4 regions of the Pantoea sp. GABEPS69 genome follow, and region 4 is predicted to be linked to each of the others. Evidence: predicted binding sites of a transcription regulator. Region 4 holds the regulator's gene; each other region holds the start of a gene.

Region 1 (3,725 bases), 1.8 Mb from region 4:
TCGCCAGCGAATAAATCACCGAGTTATGGCTGGGCGGCGTCAGCACCGCCTGCACCGAGCCGCTGGCGGTGACCGCCGCCGCGAAGTCGCGCGGATAGCCTTTCTGCTCCATCTGCGGGATCATCACCGAGCCGATCGAAGCGGTATCCGCCACCGACGAGCCGGAAATCGCGCCGAAAAAGGTCGAGGCGACGATATTCACCAGCGACAGCCCGCCGCGAATAAAGCCGACAAAGATATAGGCGAAGTTCACCAGCCGCCGCGCGATGCCGCCTTCCGCCATAATCGCCCCCGCCAGGATAAAGAAGGGGATGGTAAGCAGCGAGAACTTATTGACGCCGTTCGTAATTTGAATAACCACCGCTTCCAGCGGCAGATCGATCCACCATGCGCCGATAAAGGCGCTGAGGCCCACGGCGAAGGCGACGGGAAATCCCAACAACAGCAGCACAACCAGGCTGCCGATCAACATCAATGCGTCCATGGTCGCTCCTTAATGGGTACCGCCTAAAACCACCACAGGCCGCTGGCTTTGATCGCCGTTCAGCAGCCGCTCGATAACAAACAACAGGGTAAACAGCGCGCCGATGGGGATCGGCAGATACATCTCGCCGTAGGTCACCGAGGGCAGCGAGGCGAGCGGCTGGATCCACATCGCCACGCACAGGTTGTAGCTCGCCTGAAAGATGATCAAACAGGTCACCACCATCAGCAGATCGCACAGGCGCAGCATCAGCCGCTGCGCGGCAGGCGACAGGCGATCGGTCACCATCGAGACGCAAATATGGGTGCCGGCGCGAAAACCGACCGGCGCGCCGATAAAGGTAAAAATAATCATGCAGACGATGGCGACCGGCTCGGGCCAGGCCAGCGCGCCGTTAAGCACATAGCGAGCGAAAATGCCGATAGGGATCACCGTCACCATAATCAACAGCGCGACGGCGGCGATGCCCATGCACAGCAGATAGAGCCCATCCATCAGACGAGAGTATCGGTTCATATGCGTTACCTGAATAACGCCGCGCGGAAGGCGCGGCGGCGGAAGGTTATTTAACGTCGGCGATTTGCGTCATCAGATCCTGATATTTGCCGCCAAACTGATCGCGCACCGGCTGCGTCGCTTTCATGAAATAGTCTCTGTCGGTCTCCTGAAAGGTCACGCCGCCCGCTTTCATCTTCTCGATCGACTGCTGGGTGTAGGTCGCCCACAGCTGGCGCTCTTCATCCTGCGCCTCTTTGCCGAGCTTTTTCAGCAGCGCCTGGTCTTCCGGCGACAGGCGCGCCCACGAGGTTTTTGAGAAGAGGATCATCTCCGGCTGGATAAAGTGGCCGGTCAGGGTGTAGTACTTCGCGACCGGCAGATAGTTGTGAGCGACGAAGGTCGGCGGGTTGTTCTCGGTGCCGTCCACCACGCCGGTCTGCATGGCACTGAAGACTTCGCTGACGCCCATCGCCACCGGGTTGGCGCCCATCGCTTTCAGCGTTGCCAGCGAGATGGCGCTGTTCTGCACGCGGATTTTCATTCCTTTGAGATCGTCCGGCTTGCTGAGCGGCTTTTTAGTGATCATGTTGCGTTCGCCCGCGTCGGTCCAGCCGAGAAACACCATGCGCGCGTTGGCGTCGGCGTCGAATTTGTCGACAATTTGCTTGCCGACCTCACCGTCCAGCACCTTGTGCATATGGTCGACGTCGCGAAAGATGTAGGGCAGCGTCAGCACGCTGGTTTCCGGCGCGATGGTGGTGACCGGTGCCAGCGAGACGCGGATCATATCGATGGCGCCGAGCTGCACCTGCTGCAGCGTCTGATCTTCATCGCCCAGCACGCCGCCAGCGTAGACTTTCATCTCCAGCCGCCCGTTAGTCGCCTGTTTCAGCTTGTCGCCCATATGCTGCAGCGCCACGACGGTGGGGTAGCCAGCGGGCTGGACCTCCGCCACTTTTAATACCTTCGCCGATGCCGGAGCCGCGCTCAGGCCAAGCGCAGCAGAGACGGAAACGGCAAGGATCCATTTATTCACTCTCATTATTTTTTTCTCCAGGCAGATAGAGGAGGGCACAGGTCATAGGCGGCAGAGGAAGTGGCCCGCGTGCTGCCAGAATAAGCAAATCGTGCTGGCTGAAAATGCGGCAATGTTGATTAAATGAACAAGCTCACATTTTGAAACGATGTTTTAATAAATTTATACGGGAAATCACATTTCTGAAATAGCGCTGAAAAGTGTCATAAAAGGTTGGCAACAGCCCGGTGAGAGCGGCGTACTGTTTGTAAATAGTAATGAGAACTACTATCAATTCGCCGGTTTTTTGCTATTATTCGCGCTTATCCATTATTCCTGCATATGAAGTTGGAGACGCAGCGTGGTAGCCAGTGACTTAATGCAAACGGATCTCTCTGTTTGGGGCATGTATCAACATGCCGATATCGTGGTAAAAGTGGTAATGATCGGCCTGTTGCTGGCGTCGGTCGTCACCTGGGCGATTTTTTTCGGAAAGTTTGCCGAGCTTAGCGCGGCGAAACGTCGACTGAAAAGCGAGCAGCAGGCGCTGGGCGAAGCCCGCAGCCTGGGCGACGCCGCCCGCGCCGCCGCGCAGTTCAAGAGCCACAGCCACAGCGCGGCATTGCTGAATGATGCGCAAAACGAGATTGCGCTTTCGGCGGGCGTCGAAGATACCGACGGCATTAAAGAGCGCACCAGCTTTCGCCTTGAGCGCCGCGTCGCCGCCTTTAGCCGCCACGCCGGTCGCGGCAACGGCTTCCTCGCCACTATCGGTTCCGTCGCACCGTTTATCGGCCTGTTCGGGACGGTCTGGGGCATTATGAATAGCTTTATCGGTATCGCGCAGACCCAGACCACCAATCTGGCGGTTGTCGCGCCCGGCATCGCCGAAGCGCTGCTGGCCACCGCTATCGGCCTGGTGGCGGCGATTCCCGCGGTGGTGATCTATAACGTTTTCGCGCGCATGATCGTGGGCTATAAAGCGTCGCTGGGCGACGTGGCCGCGCAGATTCTGCTGCTGCAGAGCCGCGATATCGACCTGGGCAACCTTAACGCGAAAAGCGCTGAAGCTCGCCCGACCGCTCAGAAATTACGCGTAGGTTAAGTTTATGGCGATGCGATTAAACGACGATCTGGAAACCGACGGCGAGATGCATGAAATCAACGTCACGCCGTTTATCGACGTTATGCTGGTGTTGCTGATCATCTTTATGGTGGCCGCGCCGCTGGCGACCGTGGATGTTCGCGTTAATCTGCCCGCCTCGACCAGCGCACCGCAGCCGCGGCCGGAGAAGCCGGTCTATCTGTCGATTAAAGCGGACAAGCAGTTTTATATCGGCAATGAGCAGGTGACGCCGGAGACGCTGGTGGCGGTGCTGAACAGCCAGACCGAAGGCAACAAAGAGACCACTATCTTCTTCCAGGCTGATAAGTCGGTCGATTACGAGACCCTGATGAGCGCGATGGATAAGCTGCGCGGCGCGGGTTATCTCAAGATCGGCCTGATGGGGATGGAAACCGCCGCGAAGTAAATTTGCGCGCGTGAGAAAAGGGCAGCCTGCGGGCTGCCCTTTTTGTTTTTGTCCTGTCGCGGGAGGCTTTGCTCTCCGGGCGTCAGACTTTTATCTCTAAAGAAGGCGCTGTGCGCAGATGACGGCGTTTTAGTGCGAATGTCCGCTTCGTGCCAGCAGCGGACGTTCAGCTCGTTTTCATCATCCTTACAGAGAG
Region 2 (3,725 bases), 730 kb from region 4:
GTAATATCGAGCCAGGTGGTGGGTTCGTCCAGCAGCAGCAGCGGCGTCTGCTGCGCCAGCACCATGGCGATCCAGACGCGCTGGCGCTGGCCGCCGGAAAGCTGATCCACCGGCTGCGCGGCGATATCCGCCACGCCGGTCGCCTGCATCGCCTGCTGCACCGCCGCTTCGTCCTCGTCGCGCCAGCGGCCGAACAGCGGCTGATGCGGATAGCGCCCGCGCGCCACCAGCTCGCTGACGCTGATGCCGGAGGGCGCCTGCGAACTCTGCGGCAGCAGACCGAGACGCCGCGCCACCTCTTTGGTGGAGAGGCGCGAAATCGCCTCGCCGTCGAGCAGCACCTGCCCCTTCAGCGGCGGCGCCAGGCGGCTCAGCGCGCGCAGCAGCGTCGATTTGCCGCAGGCGTTGGGGCCGATGATCACCGTCAGTTCGCCATCCGGAATGGTCACCGACAGCCCCTCCGCCACCACTTTTTTCTCGTAGCCCAGCGTCAGCGCGTCGCCCTGCAGGCGCGCAATCTTCTCTGTCATTGGCGTCGCGCCTCCCTGACCAGTAGTGCAATCAAATAAAGTCCGCCAAGGCTGACGGTAATCACACCGACCGGCAGCTGATACGGCAGGAAAAGATGCTGCGCAGCATAGTCCGCCGCCAGCAGCAGCAGCGCGCCGCACAGCGCCGCCAGCGGCAGCGCGCCTTTGATGCCGCCGCACAGGCGACGAGCGATCTGCGGTGCCAGCAGAGCGACGAACGAAATGGGGCCGGCCAGCGCGGTCGAGGCGGCGGTCAGCACCACCCCGAGCAGCATCAGCCACAGCCGGCTGCGCTCTACCGGCACGCCCAGCGCGCAGGCGGTGTCGTCGCCCATCTCCAGCAGGCGCATACGCCGCGCCAGCAGCGCGGTCAGCAGCAGCGCCGCCGCTAGCACGGCAACCGCCGGCGCGGTTTTCGCCCAGGTGATGCCGTTAAGCGATCCGGCGCTCCACAGCCCGGCGCTGAGCGCCGCCTCCAGCGAGGCGCTGATAATCAGCCAGCCGTTAAGCGCCATCAGCAGCGCGCGCACGCTGATGCCGACGATAATCAGCCGGAAGGTCTCTACGCCGTTGCGCCAGGCGAACAGATAAACTACGCCAGCGGTCAACACGCCGCCCAGCAATGCCGCCAGCGTCATCGCCTCGCTGTTTTGCTGAAACAGCACCAGCGCCACCAGCACGCCGCTATAGGCGCCGGTATTGAAGCCGAGAATATCGGGGCTGCCGAGCGGGTTGCGCAACAGCGACTGAAAAATCGCGCCGCTGATCCCGAGCGCCGCGCCGAGCAGCAGCGCCATCGCCACGCGCGGCAGCCGCCACTCCAGCACGATCAGCTGAACGTTGCGCGCCGCCTCGCCGGTAACCAGCTGCCAGAGTTGCGCGCCCGTAACCGGCAGCGCGCCGCGCGTAACGCCGAAAAAGGCCAGCAGCGCGCAGGCCGCCAGCAGCCAGATGGCGTGCATCATCGCCCGACTCATACCTGCCCTCTCCCCAGCTTGCGGCGCACCAGCACGATCAGCATCGGCGCGCCGAGCAGCGCGGTGACCACCGAGACGCGCAGTTCGCCCGGCACCATCAGGCGGCCCAGAATATCGGCGGCCAGCAGCAGACAGGGGGTGATCAGCAGCATGCCGGGCAGCATCCAGCGGTGGTCGTTGCCCCACAGCCAGCGGGCCAGATGCGGCGTCATCAGCCCGACAAAGGCGATGGGGCCGACGGCGGCCGTGGCGGCGCCGCTCAGCAGGGCGATAGCCAGCAGCCCCAGCAGTTGGGTACGCGCCACGCGCGTGCCGAGCGCCGTCGCCAGATCGCCGCCCATGCTCAGGGTATTGAGCGCGCGCGCCAGCAGCAGCGCGATCAGCGCGCCGACCGCTACCGCTGGCCAGGTGGCGCGCAGCACGGCAAAGCTGCGAATATCCAGCGAGCCGCTGTGCCAGAAGCGCAGATGATCGTAAATATCGGGGTTGAGAAGCGAGAGTCCGGAAGTCAGCCCTTCCAGCACCGCGCCGAGCGCCACGCCCGCCAGGGTCAGGCGCACCGGATTGACGCGGCCGCCGCCGAGCGCGCCGGTCAGCGCCACCAGCAGCGACGCCAGCAGCGCGCCGACGAAGGCGAAGCCGAGCCAGTCGGCCGGCGAATCCGCGCCGAACAGGGCAATGCCCAGCACCACGGCGAAACCTGCGCCCGCGTTAACGCCGAGAATGCCGGGATCGGCAAGCGGATTGCGCGTCAGGCTCTGCATCAGCGCGCCCGCCAGTCCGAGCGCGCAGCCCGCCAGCAGGCCGGCAAGGGTGCGCGGCAGCCGCGCCTCGCGCACGATAACGCAGTCGGCGCTGCCGCAGCGGGTAGTGAGGGCCAGGTAAACATCATGAATGGCGATCGATTTGGCGCCGAGCATTAGGCTGAGCGCGAGCAGGAGCAACAGCAGCGTCCCTGAAGCGGCTATTGCGGTGAGTTGGCGCATAACGTTCCGAACCTTCACTGTTCACTGACGCAGCGAACGCGTCAATTTGATAATGATACTTGTTATCGTTATTACTCGTATTTTTGTATGTTACCATGATTCGCCTCGACCATAGCGAGGAAAACCGCAGCAAAAGGCGAAGCAATGAACAAACCCTCCCTTCTCATCGATCTCAGCCTGTTGAAGACGCATCCCGCTTTTCGCGCCGTCTTTATCGCCCGTTTTATCTCTATCGTCGCGCTCGGCATGCTGGCGATTGCCGTGCCGGTACAGATCCAGCAGCTGACCCGCTCGCCCGCGCTGGTCGGGCTGGCGGTGACCCTGGCGGGCGCGGGCATGTTCGTCGGACTGCTCACCGGCGGCGTGCTGGCGGATCGCTACGAGCGCAAACGGCTAATCCTGATTGCGCGATCTACCTGCGGCCTCGGCTTCGTGGCGCTCGCCGTTAACGCCTCGCTGCCGACGCCGTCGGTCAGCGCGGTCTTTTTGCTCGGCCTGTGGGATGGTTTCTTCGGCGCGATCGGCGTCACGGCGCTGCTGGCGGCGACGCCGGCGCTGGTGGGACGCGAAAACCTGATGCAGGCGGGCGCCATTACCATGCTCACGGTGCGCTTCGGCGCGATTCTCTCTCCCGCCGTCGGCGGGCTGGTGCTGGCGCACGGCGGCGCGGCGTGGAACTACGGCCTCGCCGCCCTCGGCACGCTGCTCACCGTGTTGACCCTGCTGCGGCTGCCCGTGATGCCGCCGCCGCCGCAGCCGCGCGAACATCCGCTGCGAGCGCTCGCCAGCGGCGTACAATTTCTGTTCGCCGCGCCGCTGGTGGGCATGGCGGCGCTGATCGGCGCGCTGGTCACGCTGGCGAGCGCGGTGCGCGTGCTCTATCCGGCGCTGGCGCCGCACTGGCAGGTCAGCCTCGATGAGCTGGGACTGATGTACGCCGCCGTGCCGCTCGGCGCGGCGCTGGGCGCGCTGACCAGCGGACGGCTGGCGCAGACGCCGCAGCCAGGCAAAGTGATGTTAGCCAGCGCCGTCGCCGCTTTCCTCGCGCTTGGCGCCTTCAGCCTGATGCCGCAGTTCGCCCTTGGCCTTGCCTGCCTGGCGGCGTTCGGCTACTGCAGCGCCGTTAACAGCCTGGTGCAGTACCAGCTGATCCAGTCGCTGACGCCCGATGCGCTGCTGGGACGCATCAACAGCCTGTGGACGGCGCAGAACGTCACCGGCGATGCGATCGG
Region 3 (3,725 bases), 730 kb from region 4:
ACGCCCAGCTCGCGCAGATGGCGGCGCAGCGCCACCGGCTTGAGCGGCTGACGCGCGACGATAAAGGCGCAGCTTTTTTCACCCATCAGCTCGTCATGCATCGACACCAGCGCCGCATGGATCACGTCCGTATGGCGCTGCAGCAGGTTTTCGATCTCCTCGGCAGCAATCTTTTCGCCGCCGCGGTTGATCTGATCTTTCTCACGCCCCTGCACGGTGATATAGCCCTGCGGGTTAATCTCGATCAGATCGCCCGAGCAGTAAAAACCGTCGGCGTCGAAGCTGGCGGCGTTGTGCTCCGGGCTTTTATAGTAGCCGCGGAAGGTATAGGGGCCGCGCGTCATCAGGCGGCCAATGGCGCCGGTCGGCAGCGGATCGCCGTTCTCGTCGGCTACCCAGACCTCATCGTCCGGCGAAATCGGACGGCCCTGAGTCGTGAGAATGGTGCGCTCGTCGTCGTCGAACCGGGTGTAGTTCACCAGCCCTTCGGCCATGCCGAACACCTGCTGCAGCCGGCAGCCGATCTCGCTCTGAATGCGCGCCGCCAGCGTTTCGCCCAGTTTGGCGCCGCCGACCTGCATCCGCTGCAGCGACGCCAGCGCCTGGTTGCTGCCCCACTCCTGGATCGCCTGCAGCCACAGGCTGACGGCGGGCGGCACCAGGCCGGTATCGGTGACCTGGTGCTTTTCAATCAGCGGGAAGCAGTTCGTCGCGCTGGGATCCTCGGCCAGAATCACCTGGCCGCCCGCGTAGAAGACGCCGAGCGCGCCGGGCGAGCTCATCGCAAAGTTATGCGGCGCGGGCAGGGCGATCAGATAACGCGTGTCGGCGGTGACCGCGCAGATCTCGTCGCTGGCGCGGATGCTGTAGTAGTAGTCGTTGTGGGTGCGCGGGATCAGCTTCGGCGTGCCGGTGCTGCCGCCAGAGAGCTGGAAAAAGGCGACTTCGTCAGCGGCGGTCGGCGTCGGCTGAAAATCGCCCGCCGCTTCGGCCATGAGCGCTTCCAGCGTGTTTTCCGGCTGGTTGTCATTGCGCAGGATCACCTGCCGCAGCGACGGCTGCGCGGCGCACAGCGCGTCGATAAAACTGTCGTCGGCGAACAACGCATGGCGGCGATCGGCGATCAGCAGCGCGGGTTCGATCTGCGCGGCGTAGGCCTGCAGCTCGGTGCGCTGGTGGCTGAACAGCGCATAGACCGAGGCGACGCCCAGCTTGAACAGGGCGAAAACGGTAACGTAGAAGTCGGCGACGTTGCCAAGCTGCACCAGCGCGGTGTCGCCGTTTTTCAATCCGCGGCGCTGTAGCGCGGCGGCGAGGTTGTCGCTGCGCTGCGCCAGCTGACGGTAGCTCAGCCGCAGATCGCCTTCGATAACGGCGATGGCGTCGCTATTTTCATGACGCGCCAGGATATCGGTCATCGGCACATCCAGCCAGTAGCCTTTCTCGCGGTAGCGTGCCGCCAGATCGTCTGGCCAGCGATGGTAAGGGATCGACATGGTATTTCCTTTATTGCAGTCCAAAAGCACGCAGCATGGTGTCGAGTTTGACACCTGTCTCGCGCCATTCTGATTCCGGTTGCGAATCGGCCACGATGCCCGCGCCGGCAAACAGGCGCACCCGCGCGCCGTGCACGGTGCCGCAGCGGATAGTCACGACCCATTCGCCGTTGCCCTGCTCGTCGCACCAGCCGACGATGCCGCCGAACAGGCGGCGGTCAAACGGCTCCAGCGTCTGGATCAGCTGCTGCGCGCGCCTGTGCGGGAAGCCGCTCAGCGCCGGCGTCGGATGCAGCAGGCAGGCGAGCGACAGCGCGTTCTCCTGCTCGTCGAGCGCTTCGCCGTCAATCTGCGTCGCCAGATGCCACAGCGTGGCGGTGGTGAGCAGAGAAGGGGTGGCGGGCACCGAGAGCAGGCGGCTGCGCGGCTGCAGCACCTCGCGCATCGCGTCGGTCACCAGCTTGTGCTCGTGGCGATCTTTCGTCGACTGCATCAGGGCGTCGCCTGCGGCCCTGTCGCGCTGCGCGTCGGCGTCGCGTCGCGCGGAGCCGGCCAGCGGGCAGGAGCTGAAATCACGCCCCGCTTTACGCAGCATCAGCTCCGGGCTGGCGCCCACCAGCGAGCCGCCCTGCGGCAGCGGCAGGTGAAAGTGATAGCTGTTCGGGTTTTGCGCCACGATGCGCTGCATCAGCGCGGCGATATCCACCGGCTGCTCCGTCACGATATCCATCAGGCGCGACAGCACGACTTTATCCAGTTCGCCGCGCTGCGTTGCAGCCACGGCCTCTGCCACCATGGCGGTAAATACATCGTGCTCCGGCATGGCGGCACGGCGGCGCACCTGCGGCAGCGGCGCCTGAACGGCGGGCAGCGCAGCCTGAAGATCGGCGCGGTTGAAGGTCTGATGCGATTCCGGAATAAACAGCGCGGCGGGCTGCGTGACGTCGAAGGGGATGGCGCCGACCAGAATCGGATGGGCGATGCCCTGTTTTTTTGCCGATGCGAAGTGGCGTCGCAGCTGCTGTTGAAAGTCGCCGTTCAGCGCGTCGCCATCGGTCGCCGGCGTGGCGATCGTGGTGTAGCAGCCTTGCGTAGCGATACTGCGCCACGGGGATGTGAAGATAAATCCCCGGCACAGCGCGGAGAAATCCTCAAGCAGGGGATTTCCAAACGTCAACGTTTCCACCATAATTTTCACCTATAAATGATAAGATAACTAATAATGATTATCATTTGTATTGTGGTTCTGTAACCTACGTTGATTAGGCTGGAGTGTCAATAAATTCGCGGCAGTGAGCGCGCGATCTCAGCATGATGCGTAGAGGCGACAGAAGGTTGTATTACAGTAAAAGGTGGACTGAATCTTATGTTTAAGCGGATTTTTACCACGGTGGCCGCGCTGGCTTTCATGACCGTGCTGGCTCACCCGGACGCGCGGGCGGAAGGCGGCTGGCCGCGCACGCTGCAAAGCGCCGGCGGTAGCGTCACGCTGGAGAAAGCGCCGCAGCGCATTGTCTCTACCAGCGTCACCCTGACCGGCTCGCTGCTGGCGATCGACGCGCCGGTCATCGCCAGCGGGGCGACCGCGCCGGGCAGCCGACTGGCGGACGAGCAAGGCTTTTTCCGTCAGTGGAGCGACGTCGCGAAGCGTAAAAATCTCAAGCGGCTCTATATTGGTGAACCGAGCGCCGAAGCGGTGGCCGCCGAAGCGCCAGATCTGATTATCGTCAGCGCGACCGGCAATGACTCCGCGCTCAAGCTGGTGGATCAGTTCTCGGCTATCGCGCCGACGCTGGTGGTGAACTATGACGATAAAAGCTGGCAGCAGCTGGTGACGCTGCTCGGCGAAGCGACTGGCCACGAGGCGGATGCGGCGGCGCGCGTGAAGGCGTTCGATGCGCAAGAGGCGGCGCTGAAGCAGAAAATCACGCTGCCGCCGCAGCCGGTTTCCGCGATGGTATTTAACGGCGGCGGCCGCGCGGTGAACCTGTGGACCCGCGAATCGGCGCAGGGCAAGCTACTGGAGCAGCTCGGCTTTACGCTCGCCGTGCCGCCTGCGGATCTGCAGCAAACCCACAGCATGGGCCAGCGCAAAGATATTATTCAGCTCTCGGGCGAGAACGTCGCCAGCGGCCTGAACGGCAACAGCTTCCTGCTGTTCGCCGCGGAGGAGCAAGGGGCGAAACAGCTGATGCAGAATCCGTTCCTGGCGCAAACCACGGCGGTGAA
Region 4 (3,725 bases):
ATGCGCACGTCATCAGCGGCGCCGGCCACTGGGTGCACGCCGAGAAACCTGATGCCGTATTGCGCAGCGTCCGCCGCTTTTTTGCGCTTTAAAAGCAAAAGCTTGCCGTTCGCGGTTTAGCATTGGCGTCATCACTTCGGCTGGAGTATGATGGCGCGCTAAATTTTGCCGCTGCTCATTTTTTTGCCGCGGCAATGGCCCATTTCGTTATAAACGCGCCTGCTCGCGCCGCTAGTTTTACTAACCCATGGCAAAAGAACACACTGACCGCACTACGCTGGATCTGTTTGCAAACGAGCGTCGGCCCGGTCGACCGAAAACCAGTCCGCTCTCGCGTGATGAACAGCTGCGCATCAATAAGCGCAATCAACTGAAACGTGACAAAGTGCGCGGGCTGCGTCGTGTCGAACTCAAAATGACCAGCGAAGCCGTGGATGCGTTAAACACCCTGGCTGAGCAGCGCAATATCAGCCGCAGCGAACTGATTGAACAAATGCTGCTGGCGCAACTCAAACTGGGCTGAATAGCGCAAAGCGCACGCAGAAGCAAATGGAGCGGCTTTTCGAGTTCCGCCCTTTTGCCCGCTCTGCTATCATTCGCTTAATTGTGCGCTCTGCGCATGCACTCATTATCAGGATTTAAGAGGTTATTTACCCCATGGCAATCGTAGGCATCTTCTTTGGCAGCGATACCGGCAACACCGAAAACATTGCAAAAATGATCCAGAAACAACTGGGCAAAGAGGTTGCGGAAGTGCATGACATTGCCAAGAGCACGAAAGAAGATCTCGAGGCGTTCGATATCCTGCTGCTGGGCATTCCGACCTGGTACTACGGCGAAGCGCAGTGCGACTGGGACGACTTCTTCCCGACGCTGGAAGAGATCGATTTCAACGGCAAGCTGGTCGCGCTTTTCGGCTGCGGCGATCAGGAAGACTATGCGGAATATTTCTGCGACGCGATGGGCACCATTCGCGACATTATCGAGCCGAACGGCGCGGTGATCGTCGGCCACTGGCCGACCGAAGGCTACCATTTCGAAGCCTCTAAAGGTCTGGCGGACGACAAGCACTTCCTCGGCCTGGCGATTGACGAAGATCGTCAGCCGGAACTGACCAATCAGCGCGTCGAGGCCTGGGTTAAGCAGATTTCCGATGAGCTGCAGCTGCAGGCGATCATCGAAGCCTGATTACCCACATACTCAATGTGGGCGCTGGCTCACATTGAGTTAATGGTTTTTCCTATAGAAATAATAGCTACAGATTTTTAACTTTTATCTCTGATTCTGTACAATACCCACATCGGTTATCTGCTTATTTCTTCCGCGAGGTCAGGAAGTTAGCGAGATGATAACGAACCTCCTGCATTTCTCCGCCCGGCGCCGTTACGCATCTTCTTACAGCCCGTGTTGATTTCAGGCGTTTCCCTCGGTTTTCATTTCAAAACTTCACCTCTATAATGAGACGCAAATGAGAATAGACACCGAACGACATTCAAGGCAAGGCGCCTCAAGTAACCAGCAAAGTAACAGGACAATATCCGCATGACTGACAACAACACCGCATTAAAGAAGGCTGGCCTGAAAGTCACGCTGCCCAGACTTAAAATTCTGGAAGTGCTTCAGGAACCTCAGTGCCATCACGTCAGCGCGGAAGATCTGTATAAACGCCTGATTGATATGGGCGAAGAGATTGGTCTGGCTACCGTTTATCGCGTACTGAACCAGTTTGACGATGCGGGCATCGTGACGCGTCATAACTTCGAAGGCGGAAAATCGGTTTTCGAACTGACCCAGCAGCATCATCACGATCACCTGATCTGCCTCGACTGCGGTAAAGTTATCGAATTTAGCGACGAATCAATCGAATCGCGCCAGCGAGATATTGCTACCCGCCACGGCATCAAGCTGACGAACCACAGCCTCTATCTCTATGGACACTGCTCGCTGGGCGATTGCCGCGAAGACGAAACGCTCCACGATCAGTAAAGATGTGTGCTATGCAGTAATTCTATAAGCCGGTCTGTGTACCGGCTTTTTTTATGCCGTCAGCCGACCAGCGTTTCGTGCAGATAGCGCCAGCGGGGAATCGACGTGGTGCAGTCGAGGATCGCCAGCGAGATGCGCGCCTGATCGCTGCCGTTAATCATCTGCAGCTCGCGATACTGAATAGTGACCTCATCTTTGCCCTGAGAGATTACCGCGTGTTCGCTGGTGGCGATGCGCATGCCTTCGCGACGCCCCTGTAGCTGACGAAACAACTCTTCCGTTTGATTCAAATCGAGCAGCCGACCCTGCGGCGTGACCATGCGGAAATCGGGATGGAAGTGCGAAAGCAGCAGTTCGAAGGTATCGTCTTCGCCTGAAGGCTGATTGAATATACGTTCGATTAACTGATGTAAAACTACCACGCTGTGTTTTGCTTCCTGACCAAGAGCCGTCATCATTTTTCCTTTTTATGCCCGCATAGCCTCTTCAAAGAGCGAATAGCCTACCTGAAAAAACGAAATTCACATCTGGAAATTGATTAATTTTCGTTAACTCAGACAACTCCCAGACTGGTCAGACAAGCGGTAATCATTTGTTACAGAACAAAAAATTGCCTTGCAGCTAATTGCAGATATAAAAAAGGGCGATTGCTCGCCCTGTAGTAATTTTATCATGCCGTTAATGCAAAAATTTAATCGCCGATTTTCGCCCAGGTATCGCGCAGACCCACGGTGCGGTTAAACACCAGCTGGTTCGGACGCGAATAGTGGCTGTCGGCACAGAAGTAGCCTTCACGCTCAAACTGGTAAGGCGCTTCCGGGCTGGCGTTCTGCAAACCTGGCTCGACGAATCCCTGACGAATTTCCAGCGAATTCGGGTTGATGGTGGTCAGGAAATCCTCTTCCGCGCCTGGATTCGGCACGCTGAACAGGCGATCGTAAAGGCGGAATTCCGCCGGCAGCGCATGGTCGGCGGAGACCCAGTGGATCACGCCTTTCACCTTGCGGCCGTCAGCCGGATCTTTGCTCAGGGTATCGACGTCGCAGGTGCAGTAGATGCAGGTGATATTCCCCTCTTCATCTTTTGCCACGCGCTCGGCGCGGATCACGTAAGCGTTGCGCAGGCGTACCTCTTTGCCCAGCACCAGTCGCTTGTACTGCTTATTGGCTTCTTCGCGGAAGTCAGCGCGATCGATCCAGACTTCACGGCCAAACGGCACTTCGCGGGTGCCCATCTCCGGCTTGTTCGGATGATTCGGCATGGTGATGATTTCGTTATGGCCGGCCGGCAGGTTCTCAATCACCACTTTCAGCGGATCGAGCACCGCCATGGCGCGCGGCGCGTTTTCGTTCAGATCGTCGCGAATGCAGGATTCCAGCGACGCCATCTCGACCACGTTATCCTGTTTGGTAACGCCGATACGGCGGCAGAACTCGCGGATCGAGGCGGCGGTGTAGCCGCGACGGCGCAGGCCCGATACGGTCAGCATGCGCGGATCGTCCCAGCCTTCCACTACGTTTTCGCTGACCAGCTGCGTCAGCTTGCGCTTCGACATCACCGCATATTCGAGGTTAAGACGCGAAAACTCATACTGGCGCGGATGCACCGGTATAGAGATGTTATCCAGCACCCAGTCATAGAGGCGACGGTTATCCTGGAACTCCAGCGTACAGAGCGAATGGGTAATGTTTTCCAGCGCATCGGAGATGCAGTGGGTAAAGTCGTACATCGGATAGATG

Evidence for each region. Region 4 encodes Fur, which represses iron uptake genes when iron is present. Its sites were predicted from a motif close to ATAATAATGAGAACNACTATCAA; they were not measured.
Region 1: exbB (tol-pal system-associated acyl-CoA thioesterase) is a predicted target of Fur. The motif match lies at 2,270-2,292, and genes of this name have one in related genera.
Region 2: fepD (Fe(3+)-siderophore ABC transporter permease) is a predicted target of Fur. The motif match lies at 2,546-2,568, and genes of this name have one in related genera.
Region 3: PVE98_RS17530 (isochorismate synthase) is a predicted target of Fur. The motif match lies at 2,713-2,735, and genes of this name have one in related genera.

The regions. Positions count from the first base shown of each region.
Region 1 covers NZ_CP118618.1:594,103-597,827, forward strand. Annotated here, with positions in the region: gene PVE98_RS02930 (TRAP transporter large permease) at 1-484, opposite strand, end outside; gene PVE98_RS02935 (TRAP transporter small permease) at 494-1,000, opposite strand; gene PVE98_RS02940 (TRAP transporter substrate-binding protein) at 1,047-2,024, opposite strand; gene exbB (tol-pal system-associated acyl-CoA thioesterase) at 2,377-3,102, shown strand; gene exbD (TonB system transport protein ExbD) at 3,107-3,529, shown strand.
Region 2 covers NZ_CP118618.1:3,589,731-3,593,455, forward strand. Annotated here, with positions in the region: gene PVE98_RS17505 (ATP-binding cassette domain-containing protein) at 1-530, opposite strand, end outside; gene fepG (iron-enterobactin ABC transporter permease) at 527-1,507, opposite strand; gene fepD (Fe(3+)-siderophore ABC transporter permease) at 1,504-2,493, opposite strand; gene entS (enterobactin transporter EntS) at 2,638-3,725, shown strand, end outside.
Region 3 covers NZ_CP118618.1:3,593,716-3,597,440, reverse strand. Annotated here, with positions in the region: gene PVE98_RS17535 ((2,3-dihydroxybenzoyl)adenylate synthase) at 1-1,496, opposite strand, end outside; gene PVE98_RS17530 (isochorismate synthase) at 1,507-2,685, opposite strand; gene fepB (Fe2+-enterobactin ABC transporter substrate-binding protein) at 2,863-3,725, shown strand, end outside.
Region 4 covers NZ_CP118618.1:2,862,361-2,866,085, forward strand. Annotated here, with positions in the region: gene ybfF (esterase) at 1-92, shown strand, start outside; gene ybfE (LexA regulated protein) at 248-523, shown strand; gene fldA (flavodoxin FldA) at 658-1,188, shown strand; gene fur (ferric iron uptake transcriptional regulator) at 1,543-1,986, shown strand; gene PVE98_RS14020 (hypothetical protein) at 2,046-2,441, opposite strand; gene glnS (glutamine--tRNA ligase) at 2,678-3,725, opposite strand, start outside.